DNA from 2 places in the Ruegeria sp. G5 genome. Region 2 is predicted to be linked to the other one. Evidence: riboswitches for the same ligand, from Rfam matches in the RefSeq annotation. Region 2 holds a riboswitch; the other holds the start of a gene.
The links. Region 2 has a riboswitch for cobalamin ahead of ACR0BD_RS13760 (hypothetical protein). Riboswitches for the same ligand answer to the same signal wherever they lie in the genome.
Positions count from the first base shown of each region.

Region 1 (5,212 bases), on a different contig from region 2:
CTGAAAGATGCGCTGGATGACAGTATTTCCAGGACAGCCCTGATCATGGTGGGGCCCGCCCTCGCAGGCGAAGGGTTTAACGAAAGCTGTCTATATTCAAAAGATTACGACCGCAGGTACCGCCCGCAAAGCGCGGACAGTCCCTGGTCAAGCTGGAGCCATGGCGATGACTAACCCTCCGGGTGTTTTGATATCCGCGCCTTCTTCTGGGACAGGTAAGACCACTGTCATGCTGGGCCTGTTACGAGCACTGGCAGAAGATGGCCTGACGGTTCAGCCGTTCAAAAGTGGGCCGGACTATATTGACCCCGCCTTCCACCGGGCTGCGGCAGGGCGCGCCTCATTCAACTTAGACAGTTGGGCGATGGGCGATCCCTTGCTCAGCGCAATTTCAGAGCAGGCCGAAGGCGCTGATATTGTTGTCGCCGAAGGGTCCATGGGGTTGTTCGACGGTGTGGCAAAACCAGGTGAGCTGGGTCACGGCACCAGCGCCGAGACGGCGTGGCGGATGGGCTGGCCAGTTGTGCTGGTGCTGGATGTTGGCGGTCAGGCGCAATCCGCTGCTGCGACGGCGCTGGGGTTCAAGATGTACAACCCCGACCTGCCGTTTGCCGGGGTTATCCTGAACCGTTGCGCCAGTCCACGGCATGAACGGTTGACCCGATTGGGGATGGAGCGCGCCGGATTGCCGGTATTGGGCGTCTTGCCACGCCGCGGTGATCTGACTTTGCCAGAGCGGCATCTGGGCCTGATACAAGCAGTCGAGCATCCCGATCTGGAGAGTGCGATCGTCGGCTACGCCGCGTTCTTGCGGGAACATGTGGATCTTGAAGCAATCAAGCGGGCGGCTTCCTCAGGCCCAGTTGGGCCATCGTCAGCCGCGCTGCCGCGCCCTCCTGCCCAGCGGATTGCACTGGCCCGAGACGCAGCGTTTTCGTTTACCTACCCGCATTTGCTGGAAGGTTGGCGCGCGGCGGGCGCAGAAATTCTGCCGTTTTCCCCGCTCGCTGACGAAGCCCCTGCCCAAGACGCGGATTTGGTCTGGTTGCCGGGCGGCTACCCCGAACTTCATGCGGGCACCTTGGCAGGCGCAAGCACATTCCAGAACGGTTTGCGCGCACATGCAGCAACCAAGCCCGTCCACGGCGAATGCGGCGGTTACATGGCTTTGGGTCAAGCGCTGATCGACAAGGACGGTGTTCAACATCAGATGGCGGGTCTGTTGGGGCTGGTCACCTCATACCAGAAACGCAAATTCAACCTTGGCTATCGCAAGGCCGAGTTGCTGACCGAGATGCCGGGATTCAAAGCGGGCAGCGCCTTGCGCGGGCATGAGTTTCACTATTCTTCGATCATAGAACAACCCGACGCCCCGCTTGCACGTGTTTTTGATGCGGAAGGTGCCGAAGGACCCCAGACCGGATCACGGCGAGACAACGTCACCGGTACGTTTTTTCACCTGATCGCAAAGGCCACGGTATGAGTGGGTTTGTTTCGTTCATTGGTTCGGGCCCGGGTGATCCCGAATTGCTGACGCTGAAGGCGGTGGACCGGATGCAAAAGGCGGATGCGGTGCTGTTCGATGATCTCAGCAGCGGCCCAATCCTGACGCATGCGCGCAGCGACGCCGATCTGGTGGGTGTCGGAAAGCGTGCGGGCCGACCCTCGCCCAAACAGGATCATGTCAGCCGGCTGCTGGTCGATTATGCGATGACCGGTCAACGTATCGTACGGCTTAAATCCGGTGACGGTGGGATGTTCGGGCGTCTTGAGGAAGAGCTGGTTGCCCTGCGCGCCGCCGGAATCGCGTACGAAATCATTCCGGGAATCCCGTCGGCGGTCGCCGCCGCAGCTGCCGCAGGCATTCCGTTAACCCGCCGCCTGACGGCACGGCGCGTGCAGTTTGTAACTGGCCATGACGTCAGCGGGAAACTGCCCCAGGACCTGAACCTGCCAGCATTAGCCGACCCGGACGCAACCACAGTGGTTTTCATGGGAAAACGTACCTTTCCTTTGCTGGTCCAAGCACTGAACGAGCATGGGCTGCCGTTGGACACCCCAGCCTTGATGGCCGAGTCTGTGTCAACACCAGACCAAAAGCTGCACCGCGCAACGGTCGGAGCGCTGTCCGACAAACTAAGTTCCGACATCGGCACCGCGCCCGCATTGATCCTGTACGGCCCGCTGGCAGAGTTCGACAATGTTTGACCTGACACTGGTCGGTATCGGCACCGGCAACCCCGATCACGTGACGTTTCAAGGCGCGAAGGCTATTCGGGCCGCAGATTTGATCCTGATCCCGCGAAAAGGTGAAAACAAGGCCGATCTGGCAGGGCTTCGGGAAGAGATCATCGCGCAGGTGACCGAAACGCCGCCAACGATCGCTTATTTCGACATTCCCAAGCGCCGGTCGGATGATGGATACCTGCGGGGCGTTGACGAATGGCACGATGCCATTGCGTTGCGTTGGCAAGACGCGATTGCGGCCCACCCTCAGGCGCGCCACGTTGCATTGCTGATTTGGGGGGACCCCTCGCTCTACGACAGTTCCTTGCGAATCGCGTCTCGGCTGCAACCGAAGCCGTCGACACGTGTGATCCCCGGAATCACGGCGCTTCAGGCGCTTACCGCGGCCCATGCGATCCCGATCAATGATCTGGGTGCGCCGTATGTTGTTACAACCGGGCGACGCATCCGCGAAGAGGGTTGGCCCGACGTCACCGCGAAGGTCGCCGTCATGCTGGACGGAGAATGCTCGTTCCAAAGCCTTGAGATGGCAGAGTTTGACATCTGGTGGGGCGCTTACGTCGGGATGAAGGAAGAAATCCTGATCAAAGGACAATTGTCCGAAGTTGCACAACAGATCCTGGAAACCCGAGCCCGCGCCCGAAGCCAGCATGGCTGGATCATGGACATCTATCTTCTAAAAAAGCGCGTGAACTGACCAAAAATGTCGCAAATGGCGATTGCGCCAGCGCACCTCTAAGGGCTAAATGAACGGGTCTGGTCCTGCCGGAGATGCTGGTAGGCTAAGAGGGAATGTGGTGCGATCACGCCAATGGTCAACTCCACAGCCGCCCCCGCGACTGTAAGCGGAGAGCCCCTGTTCAACCAGCCACTCCTGATTTTTCAGGGGGAAGGCGAACAGAGGCACCGACCCGCGAGCCAGGAGACCTGCCGGGCAACGTATTGAAACACCGGCCGTCGGGTGCGGCGGCAAAGGAGAACTAGAATGGCGACTCAAACAGCAACCGCATCGGCCTCACGCGCTGGCATTCTGCCCGTTATGTTCGCAGTGGTTTTGGGCCTGGGTATTATCACGCTGACCGGTCACGTTCAGGCAGCCGCCCTGCATGACGCTGCTCATGACGTGCGTCACGCGACCGGCTTCCCCTGCCACTAACACCATGTTTAGCCGCATTTTGACCAGCGCGTTGTTCGCTGGTGCTGCAGCAGGGCTGATTGCCGCCTTGCTGCAGTTGGTTTTTGTGCAACCTGTTTTACTGCACGCCGAACTCTATGAGTCGGGCGAATTGGTGCATTTTGGCGCTGACCCGGTTTCAGCCCATCCCGAGTTGCCCGGTATGTTTTCGGAACTGTTCCGCGACGCGCTGAGTGTCATTTTCACAATGCTTACCTACACAGGGTATGCGCTGTTGATGGTCGCGCTTATGTCGGTTGCAGAAGGCAACGGTCACAAGATTGACGGACGCACAGGTGTTCTGTGGGGTTTGGCCGGTTTCATCGCCTTCCACCTGGCCCCTGGCTTTTCTCTGGCACCCGAAGTTCCCGGCGTAGCTGCAGCGGACGTGTACGCGCGTCAGGTTTGGTGGTTTGCCACTGTCGCAACCGCAGTTGTGGCATTGTGGCTGATCGCGTTCGGCAGCAACCTTGTAAGCTACCTGATCGCGGCTGCCCTTTTCGTTGCCCCTCACCTTATTGGTGCTCCGGAACCCGATGTCTTCACAGGCCCGGTACCGACCGAGATTGGCGCTTTGTTCGCCGCGCGTGCCTTTGGCATCGGTCTGGTGGCCTGGGTGCTGGTTGGCGCATTCGCGGGCTATTTCTGGCAACACGAAGGTCAACGCGCAGAAGTAACGGCCTGATTTAATTCAGCTTTGACACGCCGGGTCCTGCCCGGCGTGTCTATGTTTGCATGCAAGGAACACGAAATGGCACGCTCACTTGCCCTTTTCGCAATCGGCCTGGTCTTTGGCAGCGGCGCGGGATTTGTTGTCGCCGCCGCAAACGGGGTCACCTTTGATGGCCACGACCACGGCGATCCTGCCCACCACGGGGCTTCGCATTCCGAAGCAGCGGCCCACGATCATTCGGCCGCCATCAACCTGCCCGCCGGCGAAGACGCACCCGGCTTGGAAATCGCGTTGACGCAAGATCCGTTGGCCGGTTGGAACCTGCAAGTCGTACCGCGGAACTTCCGGTTTTCGCCCGAGAATGCCTCAGCCGAGGATATCCCCGGCGAGGGTCACGCGCACGTCTATGTCAACGGTCAGAAATTGGCCCGGCTTTACGGAAACTGGATGCATATTGATCAGCTTCCGAAGGGAGAGGTCGAGGTTTCAGTTTCCCTGAACGCAAATGGTCACAGCCCTCTGATGGTGGACAACGTACCGGTCAGTGCCGCCGTTACCGTTCAGGTCGACTAAAGCGCAGGAATGCGCGCGCGCAAGCACATTCGAAGGCGACCGCATGGCCGGGCGTCTTCGATCCAGCCCTTGGGGCTGTCCAGATATGCCTGACAGGTCGCTGCAATGTCATCTGCATCAGTCGTTACGTTGACACCAGAAAAGACATAGGTCGCCCGCCCCTCTGCCTGCATCGCCAAAGCAACAGGCTCGGCACATCCGCTGAAGCAGGCGTGCTCGGTCACTTCGACCTGCTCTGCCAGCGCCAAGTGCTCCAGGGCCTGTTTTATGGATAGCTCTTCCACCTCCCGATCCCGGGCACCAGAACAGCTGCTGCAGATCAACAGGCGCATTGCAACCTGACCTTTCTTTTCATTGCCGGGACGTTTTGCGCCTTTCGCACGGCGCGAGCAATCCTGAATACGCACAAGATTGTGAGTGCGCGAAATCTCTGTTTCTGGCAATTATCACCCAGCTTCACCAAAGGAGATAGCGATATGAAGGCGTTTTGGGCGACTCTCGCGTTTTTGGCCATGCCAGCATGGGCTGATGAGCCTCTGTCCGGA
Region 1 is NZ_JBQFOK010000002.1:335,221-340,432, reverse strand. Features, by position in the region: gene cobM (precorrin-4 C(11)-methyltransferase) at 1-174, shown strand, start outside; gene ACR0BD_RS04755 (cobyrinic acid a,c-diamide synthase CobB) at 161-1,483, shown strand; gene cobA (uroporphyrinogen-III C-methyltransferase) at 1,480-2,208, shown strand; gene cobF (precorrin-6A synthase (deacetylating)) at 2,201-2,944, shown strand; cobalamin riboswitch at 2,989-3,196, shown strand; gene ACR0BD_RS04740 (CbtB domain-containing protein) at 3,233-3,403, shown strand; gene ACR0BD_RS04735 (CbtA family protein) at 3,408-4,106, shown strand; gene ACR0BD_RS04730 (hypothetical protein) at 4,173-4,667, shown strand; gene ACR0BD_RS04725 (DUF1636 family protein) at 4,664-5,074, opposite strand; gene ACR0BD_RS04720 (DUF302 domain-containing protein) at 5,144-5,212, shown strand, end outside.
Region 1: it holds a riboswitch for cobalamin, as region 2 does, so the genes downstream of both, ACR0BD_RS04740 (CbtB domain-containing protein) here and ACR0BD_RS13760 (hypothetical protein) in region 2, are expected to answer to the same signal.

Region 2 (5,212 bases):
GCCCTGCCGCCCGCGTCCACCACAGCAGGACAGGAAATTCGCTTTGGCAGCCGGTCTATTGGCGGATACACCGGCCCTGCGCGGTGGTTCAGCGTTATGCGCAGGCGAAGGGAGAAAACATGGAGCGGTTCGCTATATATCCCGTCAACGTGGGTGAAGGCATGGTTGCGCTCAGCCCGTTGCCCGGTCGTGACGGGAATTACGCGCGGGATCTTCAGTCGATCCTGTCCTGGCGCCCCGATATGGTGTTGTCGATGACAACCGAGGCTGAGCTGCAGAGCGGCGGTGCCGGTTCGCTGGGTTCAGATTTGGCGCTTGGCAAAATCAAATGGGTACACCTGCCCATTGTTGATTTCGGCGCACCATCACCTGCGACTGAGGCCCTATGGCGGGACGTGTGTTCAGAGGTTGCCACAGCCTTGAAAAACGCAGGACGCATCCTTGTTCACTGTAAGGGCGGATGCGGCCGGTCTGGGATGATCGCCATGCGCCTGATGGTTGAACACGGAGAGCGACCAGATCAGGCGTTGGCGCGACTGCGAGCGGTTCGCCCCTGTGCCGCGGAAACGGATGCACAGTTGAAATGGGCCAGCAAACCAGCCCAAACGCCTCGTTGATTCAAGCGCCGGCGCGGTGTTCGTTGGATGCAGCCCGAGGCGCAAGTGCTGAAACCTCCAGCATGGCGCATGGCGGGTTCACCAAAAATCCTGCGGGTCTGGTTGTGAACACTGTTCCGAACATCATGTCTGCGTAGCCGTCAAGTTGGTCCGTAGAAACATCCGGGTCTGTATCGCAGAACACCCGGATTTGCGCGGGATGCGCCCGAAAACGGGCCGTGCATCCGGCAGCGCAATGGGACAGGTCGCTGCTGCCTTCGATTTCGAATGCATCTGTTGTAACTGGTTTAGCGCTTGCCGTTGCTTCTGCTAACGCGCGCGCCATGCGTGCCAGAGCAGGGCAAGGTTTGCCGGTTTTTTGGCACACAGTTGCGGTGTATTCGTGTGTTTTGGTCTTCCAGATCATATTGCGCCCTCCGCGCGCGGGACGAAGGGTGTGGATCAGGTAGCTCAGCCATGCTGCAGACCTGCCCGGACACCCCGCCCGAGTTTCGGTTTTCGTGCGATGGCAGGTCTCCTGACTTGCGGGTCGTTGCTTTGCTGACCTTCCCAGCCGTCTGGCCAGTGGTGTTTCAGCATCGCTCACCGCTTACAGTTGCGGGGGCAGTCTCGGATTTGGTCTGATCCGGCATCGCCGGGTGAACCGCACCGTGTTCCCTTTTCATCCGGCCCCGGCATCGGGGCAAGAACCATCACCCAATCGCTAGCGGGTGCATGGCCCCCGAGTCAAGCGAACTGTGGCCAAAACAAGTGGACGTTTGGTCAAGCAGAGTGGGTCTTGACTCCGAAGGATAGAACGTGGCGATTTAGGTGAACTAAGCAGTTTAGAATAGCCAACGCAGCACCATGTTAGACGTCAAGCCACCGGTAATGACCGAAGATTTTCGCATCCCGATCGGCGATGCGCATTTGTCTGCGCGTTTGTACCTGCCAGTTGCCGACCCGTAGATCGCAGTAGTCATACATGGTGCGACTGGTGTGCCGCGTGATTATTACCAGCATTTTGCGCGTTGGCTGGCTGAAGAGCAGGGGATTGCCTGTCTGACCTATGATTACCGCGCGTTTGGCCATTCAATGACGGGCCGCATGCGCAACGCTAAGGTGACGATGGCTGATTGGGCCCTGACAGATATGCCAGCCGCCCGAGCGGAAATGCGTAAAAGATATCCGCGAGCCAAACACTGGAGCATCGGTCATTCCCTGGGCGGGATGCTGGGCCCTGTTCAACCCGATATCGAATTTATTGACCGTATGATTTGTGTCTGCTCGGGACTTGTGACGGTTAACGATCATCCTTGGCCATATCGGGCGTTGGCATCGCTGTTCTGGTACGGTCATGCGCCATTGACTGTAAAGGCCCTTGGCTACCTGCCCGGCAAAGCATTGGGTTTTGGAACTGACCTTCCTGCGCCGGTCTACTGGCAATGGCGCAAATGGTGTACGGATCCTCGTAGCTATTTGCCTGATATAGGCACTTCGTTACCAAAGGCGCGCTGGGTCGAATGGCAAAAGCCGGTCGATCTGTTCAGCTTTGCAGATGACCAGACTGTCCCACCCAAGGCCGTTTGGCGACTTGCCGACCTATACGGTCCGACCGCGCGTCGGCATCTTTTGACGCCGCGGGAGTTCGATTTGGAGAAAGTAGGGCATATCGGCGCTTTTGCGCGTCGAAATGCAGCCGTCTGGCCGCGGCTTATTGCAGCGCAGTCCACAACAAACGACTTGTAAGGAATTAAGTGAGAGGTTGGACATCGACCCAAGCGGGGCTCGTTGTGGCTGCTTCCTTCCGGACCTGACCAGGTTGGCGAGGCGCTCGCCCGCGCCAACCTCTCGACAGCCGATATAGGCGCGCAATGCGCAATTGGCAACCCGTCAGAGCGTCAAGCGGACGATCAGGAACCCTTCACTGTCATGATCCAGGATTACCGGCTCATAAACGCTTAGCTCATCAAAGTGCTGTTGCGCCTGCAATCCTGTTTTCAATACCGCATATGCACCGGGCACAGGGTGTAACCTGAAGGCAGGGGGCGTTTTTTCCAATGGATCGGGCGGCAAAACACCGCTCAGGTAATCCCTCACAATATGTTGGATAGGCAGTACCGGCAGTGGAACATGCGTTGCGCGGCCAACAAACGGAAAGTGGCCGCCACCGTTGGCCCGGTAATTGTTCAGGGCAACAACGAATCGTTCTTTGTCCTCGACTGGTCGGCCGTTGAACCGAAGATCTTTGATACGGTTGGCATCGGAGGTCATCAATCTACCCCGCGCATCGAATCTTGCCGGTTTCGACAGGTCGATCTCATAGGTCAAGCCGTGCAGAACATCGAAATTGTACCCTGCGCGTAGCGAATTCACGAGCTCCGTCTGATGCCCTGGCAACATCTGGTTTAAAACGCCGGCTGACATCTCCAGCCAATCTCTGATCTGCAGGCCGGTTACTACTGTGGCCTGCATCTGGTTTGGAAAGACGTTCAAATCGGCGACATGGCGCAGGCATAACTTTCCTGCGGCAATGTCCGTGAAACAGCGTGGTCCAGCCCGACCACCAAACTTCGAAGGAGATACTGCCGACAGAACGGGCAGCATTGCAAATTCCGTTCCCCCTAGGTGCGCCCTTAGTGCTGCGACCTGCGCTGCCGCAACCAGCGCCAACCCGCGATCTTGCGCGCAAAAGCTAAAGTAGCTGTGCAAATGCGTGGTGGTATGCCCTACGGTTTCATTGGCGTGTTCGCGTGTTCGCGCATGGCCTTCTGAAAAAATCTTCACTATTTCAGGGTCTTCCGTGATCGGTTCTTGCGATGTGGCCGGGTTAACTTCGCGCAGACAGGAGCTGTGGTCTATGACCGTCCATCGGTCATTTGCTTCATGGCGCAATGTCAGATCAATCACGCCAAGATGTGACCCTGCGCTGCCTGCCATGACAACTGGTTTCCCATGAACCCGCCCTTGAATGTTGTCCACGAACGCCAGCCCGTCATGCGCCGAGCCGGGCAGCGTCAGATGCGTATGACCCGCGATGATCGCGTCAATCGCTTCGATGGCGGCAAGAGGGATGATTGCGTTTTCAAGGTTGGTATCCGCCTCGACCTCTCCCAGTCCAGTATGCGCAAGGGCTATGACTATGTCACATCCGGCTGACTTTAAGGCCCGCGCCGTATTTCGGGCGCTGATCAGTATGTCATCAATTTGGACAAGGCCGCCAATATGGTGTGCCTCCCATTGCGCGGTTTGGGGGGGTAGAACCGACAGCACGCCGACTTTGATTGGGATATCCCGGCCATTCAAACGCACTGTTCGCGTCAGGATCGTGTGTTTGCCCCAGCTGCTTTTGCGATCAAGCCTGTCTGCGTTGCTGCAAATCACAGGGCAAGAAGACTGAGAGATGACGCGGTCCAGAACCTCAAGCCCGAACCCAAAGTCATGATTCCCCAATCCGATGGCGTCGTAGCGCAGTGCGTCGAAAGCCTGCATCAGAGGGTGCTGAGTACCGCTCCGACGGGCGGCCCACTCGCCGATAGGTGTGCCCTGCAGGGAATCTCCGTTGTCAAAAAGCAGAACCAACGCGCCTTGGCGCTCTGCCTCGGCCCGGGCTTGCCTGATCAGAGTGGCCGTTCGGGAAAGGCCGATCGTGGGTTCAGGAGCGTCGCGGTAATAGTCAAAACCGGTTGCGTTCATGTGCAAATCTGACGTTCCCAGAATCCGAACATGCACCGATTTAGAAGATGAGGAGGTAATCAACACTCTACTTTTAGCAGTTTAATAACAGTCAATTTCAACAAAAAGAGTATTCGCCCCGAGTTTCAAGGTGAACTTTGGGACATCCGGCATTCCCCGATCTTTTTTCAACAAGACCTGAATTGTCGTTGCAACATTTTGGTCACCGTGGCAGCCCTGTGCCAACACTCTGAAAGGCTTGCAATGAAATACGCGGAAAACGTGACGTTCGGTGGTTCAGGCCTGAACCGCGCGGCGCATCTTCGTACCGATCCCGATAAGCTGGCCGAGGTTCGAGGCGACCCCAAGGCAAAATGTTTGGTGCTGTGGCGTGGAAAGCTTTTGGTTCAGGGTGAGGCACTTGACCGGTTGGCCTGGATTTCCCTGAACCACGATGTGTTGGCAAACGGACCGGGTGGCATCGTGCGATCGCCTGTGTTTCTTGGGATTTCGGATGAGGGGCCATTGTTTGCGACGGATATTTCGAATTGGGCGGCGGAAGATCTGGATGTTTCTGAGGTCGGCGCGTTTTTTGATTCATCCGAACAGCAGCACCCTGACTTGCCGCCGGGCTATGTGTTTGCCGAACTGCGCCGGATCATGACGCGACTCAGCACGCGGGATGCCGAATTGGCTGCGACCGCCAAAGCGGTAATCGGATGGCACGAGACCCATAAATTCTGCGCACGTTGCGGCGCGGCAAGTGACATCGCGCAGGGCGGCTGGCAGCGTAGTTGCCCGACCTGCGGTGGGCAGCACTTTCCACGTACCGATCCGGTTGTGATCATGTTGATCACACATGGGGATGCGGTGCTGATGGGGCGTTCACCGGGATGGCCCGATGGGATGTATTCGTTGCTTGCCGGATTTGTTGAGCCCGG
Region 2 is NZ_JBQFOK010000007.1:167,100-172,311, forward strand. Features, by position in the region: gene ACR0BD_RS13755 (protein-tyrosine phosphatase family protein) at 120-617, shown strand; gene ACR0BD_RS13760 (hypothetical protein) at 619-1,023, opposite strand; cobalamin riboswitch at 1,108-1,326, opposite strand; gene ACR0BD_RS13765 (alpha/beta hydrolase family protein) at 1,578-2,345, shown strand; RNA gene ffs (signal recognition particle sRNA small type) at 2,352-2,450, opposite strand; gene ACR0BD_RS13775 (bifunctional 2',3'-cyclic-nucleotide 2'-phosphodiesterase/3'-nucleotidase) at 2,490-4,358, opposite strand; gene nudC (NAD(+) diphosphatase) at 4,536-5,212, shown strand, end outside.